DNA from 3 places in the Sphingobacterium sp. Lzh-3 genome. Region 2 is predicted to be linked to each of the others. Evidence: riboswitches for the same ligand, from Rfam matches in the RefSeq annotation. Region 2 holds a riboswitch; each other region holds the start of a gene.
What was found. Region 2 has a riboswitch for thiamine pyrophosphate ahead of thiS (sulfur carrier protein ThiS). Riboswitches for the same ligand answer to the same signal wherever they lie in the genome.
Positions count from the first base shown of each region.

Region 1: linked by a shared signal. The riboswitch ahead of ACLCDV_RS02120 (TonB-dependent receptor) and the one ahead of thiS (sulfur carrier protein ThiS) in region 2 are both predicted to bind thiamine pyrophosphate.
Region 3: linked by a shared signal. The riboswitch ahead of pnuC (nicotinamide riboside transporter PnuC) and the one ahead of thiS (sulfur carrier protein ThiS) in region 2 are both predicted to bind thiamine pyrophosphate.

Region 1 is NZ_CP177226.1:541,987-546,282, forward strand. It holds gene dtd (D-aminoacyl-tRNA deacylase) at 1-76, opposite strand, end outside; gene ACLCDV_RS02120 (TonB-dependent receptor) at 217-2,652, opposite strand; TPP riboswitch at 2,707-2,832, opposite strand; gene ACLCDV_RS02125 (amidohydrolase family protein) at 3,061-4,236, shown strand.
Region 2 is NZ_CP177226.1:3,727,256-3,731,551, forward strand. It holds gene ACLCDV_RS15765 (family 78 glycoside hydrolase catalytic domain) at 1-2,437, opposite strand, end outside; TPP riboswitch at 2,598-2,693, shown strand; gene thiS (sulfur carrier protein ThiS) at 2,753-2,959, shown strand; gene thiC (phosphomethylpyrimidine synthase ThiC) at 3,011-4,296, shown strand, end outside.
Region 3 is NZ_CP177226.1:2,326,918-2,331,213, forward strand. It holds gene fabG (3-oxoacyl-[acyl-carrier-protein] reductase) at 1-427, opposite strand, end outside; gene ACLCDV_RS09500 (malate:quinone oxidoreductase) at 940-2,439, shown strand; TPP riboswitch at 2,454-2,598, shown strand; gene pnuC (nicotinamide riboside transporter PnuC) at 2,654-3,271, shown strand; gene ACLCDV_RS09510 (acyl-CoA dehydrogenase) at 3,258-4,296, shown strand, end outside.

The DNA of each region.
Region 1 (4,296 bases), 3.0 Mb from region 2:
CCTTCTGGATCTGGCCTGTAATCTGATTATCTACCGTACAAGAGGCGTTTTTCACTCGTTGTATAACTGCGCGCATAATGAAAAGTATAAAACCAAAGGTAAAAATTCCGATTGTTAAACACGATGTAATGTGCAATTTATCCGCCATATTAAATGAAAAACGTCTCTTGCTTCCTCAGGAAAAAAGAGACGTTTTTTTATTTAAATAAATTGTTTCTAAAATTTGAAATTCAAGCCCAATAGGAAATTTGTTGGTGCCTGAGGGAAATAGAAATTATAATATTTTCGGGTATCACCTTCCATCCAGCCAAAGGTGTAGCCATTGGCTTCGTACTTCTCGTTGAGTATGTTGTTGACCTGTAAAGTTGCACTGATGTTTTTGATACCTAAAGCTGTAAAGCTATAGTTTGCTAACAGATTGTTGACAAAATAAGAGGAAATGCTCCTCTCTTTCGCAGATGAATTATCTAGATATTGTCTTCCTACAAATTTGGATAGAAGAGAGAATGTAAGTGATGTTATCGGACTATAAGAAAAATTACTTGACAAAATCGTTCCCGGAGATAAAGCAATGTCTGTTTTTGAATAAAATATCCTTGTATTACCTATAACCTCTTCAAAATCTTTAATTTTATTTTGGCTGAAACTAGCTGTTGCTTTCCAGTTGAACTGTTTGCTGATGTTCCATGATCCATCGAATTCAAGCCCCATTCTATAGCTATCTTTGACATTTTGTCGAATTGGAGAGCCCGTATCACTGATTTCGCCTGTTGGGATCAATTGATCTTTGTAAAACATACCATATCCATTCAATCCGATGTTGAATTTTTCATTTGTAAAGCGATAGCCAAATTCGATGTCCTGCATTTTCTCTGGGCTAGGGTCTGGTAAGGCGCTATTTTTCTCTATAAAATCCTTGCGAACAGGTTCTTTTTGTGCAAAGGCATAAGAAGCGTATACATTTGAATGGTCATTTAGCAAATATGTTGCCCCAGCTTTAGGATTCAAGAAATTAAACTTAGGATGATAATTATAATTTTTTACCTTATCGTCATCACCATACATGTGGTAATCTACATTCCGATATTGAATATCGGCCATTAATATCCACTTGTCTAGTTTGTAATCGACCTTTAAGAAATTACTGAAATCATTTTTTTGTGATTTCCCGAAGTAATATTTGTCGTCGAGAAAACCGGTTGATGCATATTGTGCCCAAATCACCTGGCCATAATGTTTTCCTTTGTATTGATTATAAGCTCCACCCCAAGTAATTTCAAGCTGATCATTCGGTCTGTAATTTAGGGCATAGGTCATGCCATAAAAATAATTATCAAGCCATCTCCTACGGACGAGATCTGTTTTTTGTATGGTATCTTTACCAATGATGACGTTAGGCAGACCGTATTTACTTAGTTTATCTCCCGGTCTCATTTCTTCATAGTAACCATAACCTCTTGTATAGTGTAGGGCTGTATTGAGTGTCAATTTGTCGTTCAGGATATTGGTATAATGAAGTTGATGATGTTTCTGCGTATAATTATCTGTTTGATTCTGATACGTATATAGATTATAATTCCGGCCTGCGTTCATGAAACGATCCTTCTCTGCGCCCGAGATTTCGAGTGCATTATCTGCATAGTCATCCATGCGCGATCGATCGCCAGTAATCAATGGTTCAGGAACGCCATTCCAGGCTTGATATGTCTTTTCTTTTCCCCAGAATACAATCCCTTTTAAAATATGTTTTTTGCCATAATAGCCTCCGTCCACATAGAAAGACTGTAAGTCTGAACTACCTCTCTCGATATAACCGTCGCTGCTGATACGGGATAATCTAGCATTGAAGGCAAATTTGTCGTTGATTAGTCCGGTACCTACCTTGACTGTATTTTTCCAGGTATTGTAAGAGCCAAATGAATTGTTGAGTTCTGCGTAAGGGGTTTCGACTAACGTATTGGACTGAATATTTAATGAGGCTCCAAATGATCCGGCACCATTCGTCGAAGTCCCAATACCGCGCTGAACTTGGATGCTCTCGGTAGAAGAGGCAAAGTCGGGAAGGTTTACAAAAAATGAACCCATACTCTCCGCATCATTTAAAGGGATTCCATTTAATGTTACGTTGATTCGTTGATTATCCGATCCCCTGATTGTCATTCCGGTATAACCAATGCCTGCACCGGCATCGGAATTGACCTGCACGGATGGAGTCTGATTTAAAAGGAATGGGATATCCTGGCCGAGGTTGTTACGCGTTATTTCTTCTTTGGAGATGTTTTTAAAGGTTGTAGGAGCATTTCTTTTGGCACGGGTAGATTGAACAAGCACCTCTTCCATTTGAATAGTACTTGGTTCTAATGCTACCGTAAGCTCCAAATTGTCTTTAACATCCACATTTCGACTCCATGTCTTATAGCCAAGTGATGATACCTGGATCTGGTGCTTACCTGCATTGATACGATATAGTTTAATCAGTCCATTTTTGTCCGATTGGCCAGTGATGGGTGCCTGTCCATCTATGGACACCGAGACATTCTGTAAGGGATTTTGATTGCTCTTGTCTATAGTTCTAATTGTCAGATTTTGTTGCGCAATGGCAATTTGGCTTGAAATAGTAGCTAAGGAGCTACAAATCAAAAATTTGATCATGGTAATGTATTTTGTTTGAGTTAAACAAATCATAGCAAGGGGTTACTATGACCGCACTATTTAACTAACCTCTCCCTACGCCAGCATTATCTGGATCAGGTGCACAGAATTTAATCTGTTGGGTATAATCTCAGCCTTTATTTGTGTTCCTGACAAAACAAGGCACCCCTATTCGACGTTGCGAATATATAAATTTAAAATTGAAATGAAGTATAAAGAAGTAATTTATGACAAATGGAAAAGTGCGGATTTATGATATTATTTCCTTTTGGTTAAAAATTTATGGAAATTGTTGTTTTTGGTATATATTGTTCTTTTTAGGTACCTTGGCATGAATTTTTCTACTAGAGGTATGTATTTATACAGGTCAAAAAATTTTAGTTACTAAATTGATAGTGAGGAGATAAAATGTTAAAATATTTAAGCGCTAATTATATTCTACCGATTACTTCAATGCCGATAAAAGACGGTATTGTTTCGGTAGATGAGGAGGGAGTAATTCAAGGTATCTATGACCCAACTTCATTTACACCTGCAGATAAAGTTAAGGTTGAGAAATATGAAGGAGTGATAATTCCAGGTTTTATCAATTCACATTGCCACATTGAATTGTCGCATATGAAAGGTATTGTTCCTAAAGGGACAGGACTTCCAAGCTTTCTGAGTAAGGTGATGACTACGCGATCGGCATCGATGAAGAAAATCGACGATGCGATGGCTAAAGCCGATAGAGAGATGTACGAAAATGGTATTGTCGCAGTCGGAGATCACGCCAACACTGATAATTCATCAAAATTAAAGGAAGATTCTCAGATCCTGTATCACACGTTTGTGGAGGTGCTTGGAATTGAACCTGATGAAGCGGACTTTAAATTAAAGGAGGCTAAATCATTGACCCAGGAGTTTAGGAATGGCCATGTATCGATTACGCCACATGCCCCATACTCGTGTTCGAAGGTACTTTTCAAAAAGTTCAAGAAGATGGTTTCGGAAACAAATATTATCAGTATTCACAATCAAGAAAGTGAAGAGGAGAATAAACTGTTCCGTTATAAAATGGGTGAGTTCTTGGACTTTTATAAAAGTATAGGGAAAAATGCTGATGCGATTAAGGCGCAGGCAAGAAATTCGATTCAGTCTTATCTTCCTTATTTGCCTTATCCAAATAAATTATTGTTGGTTCATAACACCTATACCTCTCTTAAAGATTTGGATTTTGTAGAACGTATGGACCGTGATGTGATGTGGTGTCTCTGTCCAAAGGCCAACCTTTATATTGAGGGAACATTACCAAAGGTTCAGAATTTTATGAATGCCGGACAGCGTTTAGTCATCGGAACAGACAGTTTAGCTTCAAACGATACATTGTCCATTTTGGAGGAGCTAAAAGTGTTGCATGCGCACTTTGAGGATCTCGACTTCTTGCAGACCATTCAATGGGCCACAATCAATGGTGCTATCGCGTTGAACATTGAGGATGAATTTGGGTCACTCGAAGTGGGTAAAAAACCTGGGATTGTGTTGTTGGAAGGGATGGAACACATGCGCCTCAATGAAGATGTTAAGGTAAAACGTTTAGCGTAGTATTTAATTCCCCAAACTTCTGTACTTTTGCTCTTATTGAACCGTTCATGACTTTAATAA
Region 2 (4,296 bases):
GTTCTTGGGGGAAGATAGGTTTTAAGAGCACATGTTTAAATCCAGGTTGTTTAGGATCTGGCAGAATCCCGCCGATAGATTTAAAAAACCAACCACCGATTTCGCCAAACATCATGTGGTTGTCTGAAATATCTCGTGTTGCTTTTAAATCCCAGTTCTCCAACAATGTGGTCGCTCCATTTACAATCCACCATCCCCAAGACGGGTAGGTATCTTGTACCGCGACTTTATAGGCTGTCGTTGCATAACCGTTCTCTTTCAACGCATTCAATAATGCTTTGGCACCCAATACGCCTACATCCAAATGAAAGTTAGTCTCTTCCACTTTCTTATTCAGGTTGGCTGCAACACGAGCTTTCATCTCGTCTGGTACAACACCCCAATAAAGTGGTACACTCAGTTCGGTCTGCGTTCCATTGCTATAAACACCCTTGGAAGCATCTAAAAATTTAGCGTTGATGGCCGTCTTAATTTTTCTGCTCAGCAGTTCATATTTTTGTTGATCTGCTGTGTAACCAAACAATTTGGCAGCAGCAGCCAAGATGCTCGCATCTACATAAAAATAAACAGATGAGGTCAACTCCAGATTGGACTGTGACTTCACCGGTACCCAGTCTCCACGCCCAAACGTTGTCAACCCAGATGGGCTGATTCCGTCTACATAATCGACATAGCGTTTGATATTTAGGTAGCATACTTCTAATGCATGTGGATCTCCATAAAACTGATAGATCTGCCACGGAATGATGGCAATGGTGCTTGTCCAATCCAAACCATTTGCGGTACCATAGCCCCATCCCCCAGTTGGAATAATATCGGGTAAGACACCATTCTCCTGTTGTTCATCACGATGATCCGCCATCCATTTTTCATAAACTGTTATCCCATCAAAATTGTATAAAGCTGTTTCAATCGCAAGGTGCCCATCCCCTGTCCAGCCGTTCTTTTCCCGTTGCGGACAGTCTGTAGGATAGCCCATCAAATTGGACAAGTAGGCATTGTTAGTCGCTTTCCATAGTTTGTTAACCAAGGCTGATGATGTCTTGAGCTGTCCAATAACAGGCACATCACTATGCATAAAATAGGCGGTCAAAGCCGAACTATCCAATGCAATGGCGGCACTGCTGCTAACTTCGACATAACGAAACCCTTTGTAACCGAACTTGGCCATAAACTCATCATCGCGGCCACTTAAGGTCAATATATCGGTCTGAAAGGGCTCCTTTTCCTTATCGCCCCGATAATATACATCAATATTGGACTGATCAAGATGCCCATCGGCCTGCAATCGCTCACCATGCTTGATACGCAGAATAGTACCCGCAGCTCCTTTCACTTTAACTTTTGTAATCCCCGCCATATTCTGGCCCATATCGAACACATAGGTACGTTGGTCTATCTTTGTCACTGATTTTGGCTTATAGGACTTCACGAGCCGAATCGGAACCAGCTGTTGGGACACGATATGTGCTGATGGCGCATTTCTATACTGAACAACCTGCCAAGCCGAATCATCGTATTTTGGTTTATCCCAGTTGGGTATTTCCAGTCTTGCATCGTAATGCTCACCAGTGTAAATATTATTATAGGTGATTGGCCCCGAAGCAGTCTTCCACTGCTTATCCGAAACAATGGTTTCCGTCGTTCCATCTGTATAAACGATTTTCAGTTCTAAACAGAAGGTTGGCCGGGCCCGCCATGGTGCTTTATCAAAGTTCCAAACAGCCAATGGTTGGTGATTATACCAGCCGTTCCCCAAAACAACGCCAATGGCGTTCTCTCCTTTTTGAAGCTGTTGGGTTACGTCCGTCACGACGTACAACGTACGTCGGTCAAATCGGGTGTACATGGGATCCAGACGATGGTCGCCAACGCGCTGGCCATTAATGGAAAGTTCATATAATCCTGCTGCGGCAATATACGCGCGGGCAGATTTTATCTGCTTATTTGCCTTAAATTCGGTTCTAAAATAAGGCGTTTCCCGCGCATGAATATCCTTATTGTCGCTGATCCACTTTCCTTTCCAAAGGTTTTGTCCCATCATGCCCGTTTCAAAAGACGCTACTGCCGAACGTGTTGATACACCATCCTTATCCCATACTTTAACCGTCCAGAAGTACTTGGTCTGTGGCTTTAACTGTGCGCCGTTATAGGGCACTAACATAGCCGAGCTGAACTGTTTGCCACTATCCCAGTTATCTTTGGTCTCTCGCAGCAGTGCCAGCGAATCTTGCCCTAAAAAGATCTGATAAGCCTGTTGTACCGCACCTTTACGTTGATCATCAAGTCGCCAGCTAAGTCTTGGGTGGATTGCATCGATACCCAATGGATTGACCAAATGTTCGCATGTCAGCTGCACGGCGCTGCAGTTGTTTTTAGGTTGGGCATAAGTGTTGCTAGCGATACACAACAGTGCTGTCAATAAAATCTTACGCATTGAAAGATACTATTCTTGGTGGTTATTAAATTGTTTTAGCTGATTCAAAAAACTAATATATCAATTATTTCCCACATATTGACCTGCACTGTCCTGTGCAATAAACCCAAGTCTGCAAAATAAAATTCTTGCAACTTTCATAAAAATAACCTTATCTTAGTCGCAACTTTAGGGGTGTCTGCTCGTGCAGGCTGAGATTTTACCCTTAGAACCTGATCCGGATCATACTGGCGTAGGGAAAAGTGAGCTGTCTACAAGGTGCATTGCTGTGCCTTTGTGTAGCCATTCCTAAAGTTTTACCAAAAAAATTAAGGAATGGAACTTACAATAAACCATCAGATTCGATTTTTCGACCCCACACTTACTTCATTGGAAGGCTTGTTGCTTTTGGAATTATCCGGCCAAACTCAGGGCGTGGCTGTAGCTATTAACAACAAAGTCATACCCAAAAAGGACTGGGCTACGACACCACTAAAACCGCACGATCAGATTATTTTAATCACCGCGTCCCAGGGCGGATAGCTATTCCCCAAAAATCAATCGAACCGAGTAATTCACCCCAATAAGAAAAAAATGACAGCTGAAAAAATTACGCAATCGCCCTTTCCAAATGCAAAGAAAATTTTTGTATCCGGAAAACTATTTCCTATTCAAGTCGCTATGCGTCAAATCTCCTTGAGTCCAACCAAATTAACGAATGGAGAAGTAGAAATTAATCCCCCGGTAACAGTCTATGATACTTCTGGACCATATACCGATGACACCGTCCATATCGATATCCGAAAAGGCCTCCCGCGCCTTCGCGAACAGTGGATATTAGATCGTCAGGATGTCATACAGCTGCCTGGCACCAGCTCTGAATATGGACAAAAACGCCTTTCTGATCCAACGTTGGATGAACTCCGATTCGCGTATAGCCATAAACCGAAAGTAGCCTCTCCCGGTAGTAATGTTACTCAATTACATTATGCAAAGCAAGGCATCATTACCCCAGAAATGGAGTACGTTGCTATCCGTGAAAACCAACGTATCGAGCAGCTCACGACCAGTACCCCCGGAATGGATCATCAGCATAAAGGACAGAATTTTGGTGCCAGAACACATGATAAAGCAATTACACCAAAATTTGTCCGTGAGGAAATCGCTGCCGGAAGAGCAATCATCCCCAATAATATCAATCACCCTGAAAGTGAACCCATGATTATCGGGCGCAACTTTCTTGTTAAAATTAATGCCAATATTGGCAATAGTGCTGTAAGCTCAAGTATAGAGGAAGAAGTTGAGAAAGCAGTATGGGCCTGTCGTTGGGGAGCCGATACCATCATGGACCTATCCACTGGCAAAAATATTCACGAAACCCGCGAATGGATTATCCGTAACTCGCCCGTTCCAATCGGTACAGTACCGATCTATCAGGCGCTCGAAAAAGTGAAGGGGGTGGCCGAGGACCTTACCTGGGAAATATTCAAAGATACCTTGATTGAACAGGCCGAACAGGGTGTTTCTTACTTTACCATACACGCTGGTGTACTGCTTCGTTATATCCATCTCACCGCGTCTCGAGTAACGGGAATTGTCTCCAGAGGAGGGTCTATCATGGCCAAATGGTGTCTTTTCCACCACAAAGAGAACTTTCTCTATACCCATTTTGAGGAGATCTGTGAGATTATGAAGCGATATGATGTTGCTTTTTCACTTGGCGATGGTCTCCGTCCAGGAGCCATTGCAGATGCAAACGATGCTGCTCAATTTGCGGAGCTAGAAACACTGGGCGAGCTCACCAAGATCGCCTGGAAACACGATGTTCAGGTGATGATCGAAGGTCCGGGCCATGTTCCTATGCAATTGATCAAAGAGAA
Region 3 (4,296 bases), 1.4 Mb from region 2:
AAGACATATTGATAAATGAACCTTTACGGTTTTTCATCATAATTTTCGAAGCGGCTTTTGTAACGTTAAAGACGGATTTTAAGTTGACATTTAATACATCATCCCAATTCTCCTCGGTCATGCGCATTAACAAGCCGTCTTTTGTGATACCGGCATTATTTACAACGATATCTAATCCTCCAAAATCGGCAACGATCGCGTTGATTAATTGTTCTGCTTCTTCGAATTTTGAAGCGTCAGAGCGATAACCAATCACTTTGGTACCGAAAGCCTGAAGCTCCTGTTCCAGCGCCTGTCCTTTTTCGACAGAAGAAAGATATGTAAAAGCGACGTTAGCACCATGTTGTGCAAACACTTCTGCAATTTTCCTTCCGATTCCTTTTGATGCTCCTGTTACTAAAGCAATTTTTCCTTCAAGTATTTTCATCTGTATAAGTTATTTGTTCTTCAATTATTCACACTTAGGCATTTATGTCCATTTTCAACGCCCTGTCTTTCTCTCACAGCCTGTCTGTTACTGGAATTCAATACGAAACATGAACTCGTTTCCATTTGGTTTATCTTGGTTATGCCACAGTGCTTGTGTTTTTTCGATACCATCGTATCAGCGAATAAATGATCTTGTTTTTTAGCTATTGTATACACTATTGCCTTTCGATGTTCTGCAAAAATGTTAAAACTATATTATAACACAAAATCTTTCGATAAATAACGGTTTAAAATAGGAAAACATTGTGTGCTGACCTTGTGTTTATCTTGGAGTGGGGGAGTGTTTTCCGGAAACAATTTTAGAATTTTACGGTAAGCGATCACTCACTTAGGATTATTTTAATAAATCAATGGTATTTTTGAATAAGTGGTTCTAAAAAGTACAGTTTTTTGACAAAAGACTTGGACGTTTACCAAAAACTATATTAAATTTGCATCAATCACAAAAACATGAGCAAAAAATCAAATAAAGAAGTTGACGTTGTTCTGATCGGCGCCGGTATTATGAGTGCTACTTTGGGTACTCTAATCAATGAATTAAGCCCAGACGTTAATATTGAAATTCTTGAGCGTTTGGATGTTGTGGCTGCTGAAAGTTCTGACGCTTGGAATAATGCTGGCACGGGTCACTCTGCCTTATGCGAGTTAAATTATACCCCCGAACAGAAAGATGGTTCTGTAAAGATTGATAAAGCAGTTAAAATTGCTGAGCAATTTGAAGTGTCTAAGCAATTTTGGTCCTACCTCGTTGATAAAGGCATTATTGCCCAACCTGAAAATTTTATCCGTAGTATTCCACACATGAGTGCGGTTTTTGGTGAAAAAGATGCTAAATTCCTAAAGACAAGATGGGAAACATTGACGACCCAAAACTTGTTCAAAGGGATGGAGTATACCGAAGATACGGCATTGTTGAAATCGTGGATTCCATTGATGATGGAAGGACGCGAGGCCGATGAAAAAATTGCTGCGACAAAAATGGATCTGGGTACCGATGTTAATTTTGGGTCGTTGACACGTGATTTGATCGCTAACCTTGAAAATAAAGAAAATATTTCGATCTCCTTAAACCATGAAGTAATCGACATCGAACGTGAAGACGATGGCCGTTGGGAAGTGGAGGTCAAAGATTTAAAGACAGGAACAAAGAGAGAAATCAAAGCAAAGTTTGTATTTATTGGGGCCGGTGGCCACTCGTTGTTGTTGTTGGAAAAATCTGGAATACCAGAAGCGAAAGGCTATGGCGGATTTCCTGTAGGGGGCCAATGGCTACGTTGTGTAAATGAAGAGATCATAAATACACATCATGCGAAAGTGTATGGAAAAGCTTCTGTTGGTGCTCCTCCAATGTCTGTACCGCACTTAGATACACGTTATATTGATGGCAAACAAGCGTTATTGTTTGGACCATATGCAGGTTTCTCGACTAAATTCTTAAAACAGGGGTCTTACTTCGATCTACCTGCTTCCATCAAATTGTCCAATATCCGCCCGATGTTATCCGCCGGACTTGACAACTTACCTTTGACGAAGTATCTTATTACTGAAGTCATGAAGTCACCAAAAGATAAACTAGAGTCTTTAAAACAATTTATGCCTACAGCTAAATTGGAGGATTGGGTTATCGAGAAAGCAGGACAACGTGTTCAGGTCATCAAGAAAGATGAAAAGAAAGGTGGAATTTTGGAATTTGGTACAGAGGTTGTTTCTAGTGCAGATGGTTCTATTGCTGCGCTATTAGGAGCTTCTCCTGGTGCTTCGACGTCAGTTGCTATCATGATCAGCCTGTTGAAGAAATGTTTCCCTGAACGTGCGAAGTCAGATGAATACCGTAAAAAACTACGTGAAATGATTCCTTCACATGGGAAATCATTGAACGATGATGCGCAACTATGTAAAGAAACGCGTACGCGGACGCACAAAGCGTTGAAATTGATTGATATAGAATAATCAATTCGACAGAAAATATACTTATGGGGTGCTTGGAATGACCATGGTCATTCTCGGCTGAGATTATACCCAATAAAAGCGATTGTAACTCCTTATACAATCGCTTTTATATACCTGATCCAGGTAATGCTGGCGTAGGGATTTAATTTCAATAAAAACGTCCGTTTTTCTCCCATAGGTTTATTATGAATTACACGAAATAATAAACAAGGCGATGACTTCTGAAACAATTTTCGAAGCTTTTATAAAACAGATCCAACAGGCCACCATCGCGGAATGGTTAGGGGTATCCTTTGGTATTTTACAGGTTTGGTTTTCCCGTCAAAATAAATCGATCAATTACATTTTTGGGATTATTGGTATCTTAATTTCAGTATACGTACTCTTCCATGCGAAACTATATGCAGAAATATTGCTACATCTCTATTATTTGGTCATGAGCATCTATGGCTGGATCTATTGGAAATATAGTAGTGATGTTGCTGCTCCCATAACGCATTGTGAGCCGAAAGAATGGTGGATAGTAGGGGGAATCTGCGCTCTCGCTTTTCTGTTGTTTTATTTCGGATTGGTACATTTAACGGATTCGGATGTACCGCTTTGGGACTCTGCAGTTTCCTGTACCGCTTGGGCAGGGATGTGGTTATTGGCAAAACGGAAGATAGAAAATTGGATATTGTTGAATATTAGTAATCTGATGGCAATTCCTTTATTGATCCATAAAGGGTTATTTCTTTATTCGGGTTTGACTTTGTTTTTATTTGTAATGGCATTTAGCGGATATTTTAATTGGAGGAGAATAATAAGTGAAGAAAGATATGCAACTCTGTAGCGAGGATATCGCCGCACTGAAGGATAATCAGGTTAAAGGAATAAAGCAGAAAACATTGTCGGATGAACAACTCGAGCTCATTTATCGCAAAAAGTGGTTTAAGATCTGGGTTCCACCTGCATTGGGTGGATTGGGATTAAGTCTACCTGAAGGGTTCAATTTATTGGCTGACCTGGCTTATTGGGATGGGGGATTAGCCTGGACAGTAACGTTATGCTCGGGAGCAAATCTCTTTGTCGGTTTTATTGATCCGGTTTTAGGAGATCAGATTTTCAAAACGGATCGGGTTTGTTTTGGCGGCAGTGGGCAGGCATCAGGTACAGCTACACGTGAAGGGGAACATTATCGGCTCCGCGGTTTTTGGAAATATGCTACCGGAGCTCCTCATTTAACCCATTTTACCTTAAATGCTGCAATTCAGGAGGCAGGAAAACCCGTTTTGGACGAAAAAGGTGAACCACTGATAAAATCATTTTTTGTGGATCGTGACCATGTACTGGTGCATTACGACTGGGATACATTTGGATTGGAGGCTACGGCTTCGCATTCCTTTTCGCTGGAAGACATACTCGTTGATGGTAGGCAGTCTTTTGAGATTGATGCGGCAAAAAGTACACGTAGCGAGCTGTTGTATCAATATCCCTTTATGCCTTTTGCGGAATTAACCTTATTGGCCAACTTTACGGGAATGTATAAGCGCTTTCTGGATTTAATCGAAAAACTATTTGTGTTAAAAAGCAATCAATCCAAATGGGAGAAGACTGAAAGTAAAGAAGCGTTTAGGGTACTCGATGACTTTCAGCAAGATTATGTTAATCGGAGGGAGGCAGTAATGAATTTGGCCGCTCTTTCTTGGGTAAATCTTCATGATGGCAATGATAATGCAGCGATTTATGAACAGATAGGGGTGCAAAGTCGAGATTTTGTGGAATCTATCTTGACAAATACAATAAGGCTCTATCCGCATACCGGAATTTCGGGGGCCGCCATTGATCATGAAATCAATATAATCTTCCGGAATATTT